2 linked regions of the Methyloterricola oryzae genome follow. The main gene of each other region encodes a partner of the protein of the gene in region 2 in a complex. Links are inferred from orthologs where the notes say so. Each region holds a gene or a part of one and is shown on either strand. Other genes may lie near its edges.

The links.
Region 1: the proteins of rpsG (region 2) and tig are in contact, whole or in part, in a crystal structure (PDB 3GTY), measured with the Thermotoga maritima proteins. The link is inferred for Methyloterricola oryzae from one-to-one orthologs. Residues at the interface, in WP_004081843.1 of Thermotoga maritima: Lys34, Lys52, Lys55, Glu59, Arg62, Gln63, Glu66, Asn67, Lys69, Val71, Arg95, Ala109, Lys110, Lys111, Gly112, Arg113, Pro114, Glu117, Glu121, Ile124, Ala125, Tyr127, Asn128, Asn129, Thr130, Gly131, Lys135, Asp139, Arg142, Met143; in WP_004081061.1 of Thermotoga maritima: Glu122, Val124, Val129, Leu130, Tyr133, Glu188, Gly259, Ile262, Tyr263, Glu266, Ser270, Glu273, Gln274, Glu277, Arg308, Gln311, Ile312, Ser315, Tyr316, Glu325, Arg329, Arg336, Leu363, Phe366, Trp367, Arg373, Leu377, Arg381, Leu384, Glu387.

What each region holds. Positions count from the first base shown.
Region 1 is NZ_JYNS01000009.1:38,923-42,088, forward strand. What follows is about bases 154-3,005. They hold tig (trigger factor), read left to right. Parts: upstream 154-842; coding sequence 843-2,168; downstream 2,169-3,005. Other genes in these bases: EK23_RS12945 (class II aldolase/adducin family protein), read right to left, coding at 154-386; clpP (ATP-dependent Clp endopeptidase proteolytic subunit ClpP), read left to right, coding at 2,186-2,818; clpX (ATP-dependent Clp protease ATP-binding subunit ClpX), read left to right, coding at 2,949-3,005. Also shown: more of EK23_RS12945, read right to left, coding at 1-153; more of clpX, read left to right, coding at 3,006-3,166. UniProt on the Bacillus subtilis protein: Involved in protein export. Acts as a chaperone by maintaining the newly synthesized protein in an open conformation. Functions as a peptidyl-prolyl cis-trans isomerase.
Region 2 is NZ_JYNS01000010.1:97,208-100,312, forward strand. The notes cover bases 315-3,105. They hold rpsG (30S ribosomal protein S7), read right to left. Parts: upstream 2,050-3,105; coding sequence 1,579-2,049; downstream 315-1,578. Other genes in these bases: fusA (elongation factor G), read right to left, coding at 315-1,530; rpsL (30S ribosomal protein S12), read right to left, coding at 2,069-2,443; EK23_RS21830 (EAL domain-containing protein), read right to left, coding at 2,964-3,105. Also shown: more of fusA, read right to left, coding at 1-314.

The sequences.
Region 1 (3,166 bases), on a different replicon or contig from region 2:
TGGATAACGCACTGGCAGCTTGGATTTGCCTGATAAACGGCTGCGTGTGTCAGCGCTTCTGAAGACGGGGCAAGCGGGCCTCGGTAACTGACCGCATTGCGGTTTATGTCAAAGTCCTCGATCACGCAAAAATCGACCGGTGCCAGGTGAGGCTTGCCCCCCGTCTGCGTCCCGCTGATTGCGAAGCTGTTGCCGGTAAGCCGCCGGCTGATGTTGCCGTAGGCAAGGCCCCCGTAGCGGCCCGCTGTCTGTCCTGTCAATTCCAGTCGGAACAGGACCGCGCGCCAGACGAGGGTTTCTCTAAGGATGTCCGCATCGGGACCGGGCCCCTCAATTCGTGCCAGATCAAATTTGATTATCCCTTCGGTCTCGGTGGCGGCGCTCATGGTGGATGGACTTGCGCTTCGTCTGTGGCGGCGGATTGAAATAGGTTCGCTGGCGGTGGTCAAAGGGTACGGGTGTCGCGTCGTGAAAAACCGGCCACGTCTCAATATAATGGAGACATGACGCGTCGGACTCGGCGCAACCCGCGGTTGATCGCCGTCATGGCAGTGCTCGCTCGTGCTAATCCGTCGGCAAAGTGACGCAAAGCGAGTATAATCGAGCGGACTTCCGCACGCGAATGTGGCGAAATTGGTAGACGCGCTGGATTTAGGTTCCAGTGGGGCAACCCTTGAGAGTTCGAGTCTCTCCATTCGCACCAGTATCAAGCGAACCAGACCCTTTCTAGATTTCACCGTCCCGTGGCTCCCTAACTTGGTTTCAAGACGCCCCCGCAGGAGTCGGGGAGCAGACTGCCGGTTCCACTGAGAGATTTTTCATTCCATTTTGAGGTTAGTACGATGCAAGTGTCCGTCGAGACGACATCCGAGTTGAGCAGAAAAATGACCGTCCAGGTTCCGGAGGAAAAGATCCAGGAACAAGTGAACACCCGCCTGCGCGGGCTAGCCGGAAGGGTCAAAATCGACGGTTTTCGTCCCGGTAAGGCACCACAGAGTCTGATCAAGAAACGCTTCGGACCCAGTGTGCGGGACGAGGTCGTGGCCGATCTGATCCAGTCGAGTTTCTACGACGCCGTCCGGGAAGAAAAGCTCAATCTGGCTGCCAGTCCCATGATCACGCCCAAGGAATCGGCCGAGGGCAAGGGCCTGGTTTATGAGGCGGATTTCGAGGTGGTGCCGGAGTTTTCCCTGGCTTCCCTTGAAACACTGGAGGTGACGCGTTTCGCTTCAACGGTGGCTGAGTCGGACGTGGACGGGATGGTGTTGCGCCTGCGCGAGCAACGCAAGACCTGGCAAGAAGCCGGGCGGCCAGCGGCTGAGGGTGACCGCCTGACCATCCACTTCGAGGGGGTCTGCGAGGGCGAGAACTTCACCGATGGCAAGGTGGAAAACTTTCAGGTGGTGATCGGCTCCAAGCAACTGATCCCCGGTTTCGAGGATGGCTTGGTGGGCGCTGCGGCCGGGGGCACCTTGAAGCTTGATCTGAGCTTTCCGGAAGATTACGGCAACAAGAAGCTGGCCGGCAAGACCGCCGAATTCACCGTGGAAATAGAAAAGGTGGAGGAGGGTGTGCTGCCGGAGGTCGAGTCAGAGGGGTTCCTGGAGTCGTTTGGTGTGGAGAACGGCGATGTGGCCTCCTTCCGTGATGACATCAAGGGCAACATGGAGCGCGAAATGAATCGCGCGCTGGCATCGCGTACCAAGACGTCGGTCATGGACGCCCTCTACGCAGCCCATTCCGCGTTGCCTCTGCCCCGTGTGATGGTGGATCAAGAGGTTGAACACATGTTGAATCCCTACCGCCAGACCGCCAAGAAGCGCCAGCAGCATTTGGACGAGTCCCCCTTGAAAGAGCGCTTTGAGCCCATCGCGCGGCGCCGGGTCTCCCTGGGCTTGGTGCTTGGCAAGATCATCGAGGCCGAAAAGCTTTCTGTCGACGCCAAGCGCGTGCGCGCCGCAGTGGAGGATCTCGCGGTCAGTTACGAGAGCCCTGAGCAGGTGGTTTCCTGGTATTACTCGAATCCGGAGCAACTGCGTCAGGTTGAAAGCATGGTCCTGGAAGACCAGGTGGTGGACGCGGTCCTGGCTAAGGCCAAGGTGAACGAGGAGCAGGTGGCGTTCGAGGAGTTGATGAAGTCGGCGCAACAAGATTCGGCCGCGGCATGAGACAGGACCCTAAAGGCATGAAAGAGACTACCGCTATGATGGAAACGCAAGCGACCGGGCTGGTGCCTATCGTTATCGAACAGTCGTCCCGCGGCGAGCGGGCTTTCGACATCTACTCGCGGCTGTTGAAGGAGCGCGTGATTTTCCTGGTGGGGCCGGTGGAAGATTACATGGCCAACCTGGTGATTGCGCAGATGTTGTTTTTGGAGTCGGAGAATCCCGACAAAGACATACACTTGTACATCAATTCACCGGGCGGCGTGGTGACTGCGGGGCTGGCCATCTACGACACCATGCAGTTTATCAAGCCGGACGTCAGTACCCTCTGTGTGGGCCAGGCCGCGAGCATGGGTGCGCTCCTGCTGGCAGGCGGCGCCGCCGGCAAACGTTACTCCCTGCCGCATTCGCGGGTCATGATCCATCAGCCTTTGGGCGGCTTCCAAGGGCAGGCCAGCGACATCGATATTCATGCGCGGGAGATCCTTGCGGTGCGTGAACGCCTAAACAAGATTCTGGCCAAGCATACCGGCCAGCCTCTGGAAAAGATTCAGGTGGACACCGATCGCGACAATTTCATGGGTGGCGAGGACGCGGTCCAATACGGTCTAATCGACAAGGTCTTGTCCAGCCGCGTTGCGGTAGGTGCCTGATCCGCGGGCATTGGCCTGCGTATCGAGCGAAAGTTGAAAACTTGCGGATTTTGGTTTCCGTGGGTAGTCTTGAACTGCGAATTGGTCCTGGCGATTAGGTGGCGAGGGCGACAGAGATAAGGGGTTTGCGATGAGTGACGAGAAGAATGGCAAGGAAGGGAGCGGGAAGCTCCTTTACTGCTCTTTTTGTGGCAAAAGCCAGCATGAGGTTCGTAAGCTCATTGCAGGTCCCGCCGTATTTGTGTGCGATGAATGTGTCGAGCTTTGCAACGACATCATTCGCGAGGAGCTGCAAGAGAATGTCTCCGCTGGGTCTGACAAACTGCCCAAGCCCAAGGAGATAAAGAC
Region 2 (3,105 bases):
GCCGCGGCCGCCGGTCTGGCGCACGTATTTGCCTTCCTGCTCCACCGATTTCTTAAGGGTCTCCCGGTAAGCAACCTGCGGCGCGCCCACATTGGCGTCGACGCCGAATTCACGCTTCATGCGGTCGACGATGATCTCCAGGTGCAACTCACCCATCCCAGAGATGATGGTCTGGCCGGTTTCCTCATCGGTGTGCACACGGAAGGAGGGATCCTCCTGCGCCAGCTTGTTGAGGGCAATACCCATCTTTTCCTGGTCGGCCTTGGTCTTGGGCTCGACCGCCACGGAAATCACCGGCTCGGGAAAGTCCATCTTCTCCAGGGTGATGATGCCCTTCTGGTCGCACAGGGTGTCGCCCGTGGTGACATCCTTCAGACCAATGGCGGCAGCGATGTCGCCGGCACGGACTTCCTTGATCTCCTCGCGGTTGTTGGCATGCATCTGCACAAGACGACCGATGCGCTCGCGCTTGCCTTTGATCGGGTTGTAGACCGTATCGCCGGAAGACAGCACGCCGGAATAGACCCGCACAAAAGTCAGCGCGCCCACAAAAGGATCGGTGGCGATCTTGAACGCCAGCGCCGCAAACGGCTCGTCATCCGAAGGATGGCGCTCGCCCTCGCTGTCATCTTCCAAATGCCCTTTGATGGCCGGAATGTCGGCCGGAGAGGGCATGTATTCCACCACCGCATCCAGCATGGCCTGGACGCCCTTGTTCTTGAACGCAGACCCGCACAGCGTGGGAACGATCTCGCTGGCAATGGTGCGCGCACGAAGACCTTTCTTGATCTCCTCGACGCTGAGCTCACCACCTTCCAGGTACTTGTCCATGAGTTCTTCGCTGGCCTCGGCCGCCGCCTCCACCAACTTGGCGCGCCAATCCGCACACTCAACTCTCATCTCGGCGGGAACTTCCCTTTCTTCGAAACGCATGCCCTGGGTACTGTCATCCCAAAAGATGGCCTTCATCTTGATGAGATCGACCACCCCCTGAAACTTTTCCTCAGCCCCGATAGGCAACTGCAGGGGAACCGGATTGCCACCCAGCCGGGTCTTGATCTGACCGACGACGCGCAGGAAGTTGGCGCCCGCACGATCCATCTTGTTTACAAAGGCCAGACGCGGAACATGATACTTGTCGGCCTGCCGCCATACCGTTTCCGACTGGGGTTCGACACCGCCCACCGCGCAAAAAACGGCACATGCGCCGTCGAGCACACGCAGGGAGCGTTCCACTTCAATGGTGAAATCCACATGCCCGGGCGTATCGATAATATTGATCCGGTGCTGCGGAAAACCGCCATCCATTCCCTTCCAAAAGCAGGTCGTGGCCGCGGACGTGATGGTGATGCCGCGCTCCTGCTCCTGCTCCATCCAATCCATGGTGGCAGCACCGTCGTGCACCTCTCCAATCTTGTGCGACACGCCGGTATAGAACAGGACGCGCTCGGTCGTCGTGGTTTTACCCGCGTCGATGTGCGCCATGATCCCGATATTCCGGTATCGCTCGATGGGAGTGGTGCGTGCCACAGCCTCAGATCCTTGCCGTCTGTTAAAGAGCAATCAACTGGTACGAAGTTACCAGCGGTAGTGGGAGAAAGCCTTGTTGGCCTCAGCCATCTTGTGGGTGTCTTCGCGCTTCTTCACCGCAGTGCCACGATTCTCGTTGGCATCCATGACCTCGGCCGCCAACTTCATGCCCATACCCTTCTCGCTGCGCTTGCGTGCCGCATCGATCAGCCAGCGCATGGCCAGGGCGGAACGGCGGGCGGGACGCACTTCGACCGGCACCTGATAGGTCGCGCCACCCACTCGGCGGGACTTCACCTCGACCACCGGCTGCACGTTCTCCAGGGCCTTAGTCAGCACTTCCAGGGAGTTCTGGCCGGTCTTGCCCTCAATGAAGTCGAGCGCACCGTAAACGATCTTTTCCGCGACGGACTTTTTGCCGTCCTCCATGAGCATGTTCACGAAGCGCGCCAGCGTCTGGCTGCCGAATCGCGGATCCGGGTTGATTTCTCTTCTCTCGGAATTTCTTCTTCTGGACATCTTCGACCCCTGACCTCAATTAGCTCTTCGGACGCTTGGCGCCATACTTGGAACGACCCTGCCGGCGCTTCTGCACACCCGCGGTATCCAGGCTGCCGCGCACAATGTGGTAACGCACACCCGGCAAGTCCTTCACACGGCCACCACGAATCAGGACCACGGAGTGCTCCTGGAGGTTGTGCCCCTCGCCGCCGATATAACTCGTCACTTCGGCACCGTTGGTCAGACGCACGCGAGCGACTTTACGCAGCGCGGAGTTCGGCTTCTTCGGCGTGGTGGTGTAAACACGGGTGCACACGCCACGACGCTGAGGACAACTGTCCAGAGCCGGAACATTGCTCTTGTCTATCTTTCTAACTCGCGGCTTCCGAACCAATTGGTTGATTGTGGTCATTACCGAACTCCAAAAATTTCGCTTAACTTGGGCACAAATCGGACTCCAGACCCGCCCATTAACCACCACCCGGCGGCCGGCAGGAGCCTGGTAAAGCGGGCAAAAATAAAACATTACCCACCACCTGTCAACAATCGAGACCAAGAACCGCACTGGATCGGGCTTCCGGCAACGCCTGACGACAGCCCAAAAAAAAGGCCTACATTTCCGTAAGCCTTTTTGAAGAGATGGCTCCCCCGGACGGGCTCGAACCGCCGACCCAGTGATTAACAGTCACTTGCTCTACCGACTGAGCTACAGGGGAAGAATCTGAATGTCAAAGCCGCCATGAGATGGAACACACGGCCGCCAAAAGCTTACAAAAAAATGGCGCGCCCGGAGAGATTCGAACTCCCGACCACCTAGTTCGTAGCCAGGTACTCTATCCAACTGAGCTACGGGCGCGCTGCAGAAACGGCATTATGCAGTAAAGCACAGCCCACGTCAAACCTGATGTAGAAAAAATTCCGGTGCGCCGACTTCATTCCGGCAGGGAAACGCCCCTGCGGAGCAACTCCAGGACATCGGCGGCCGGCACCGGTTTGCTGAACAGATAGCCTTGGACCTCCTCGCAATCCCGCGACCTCAGGAACTTGAGCTGGCTCGGGGTTTCGACGCCCTCG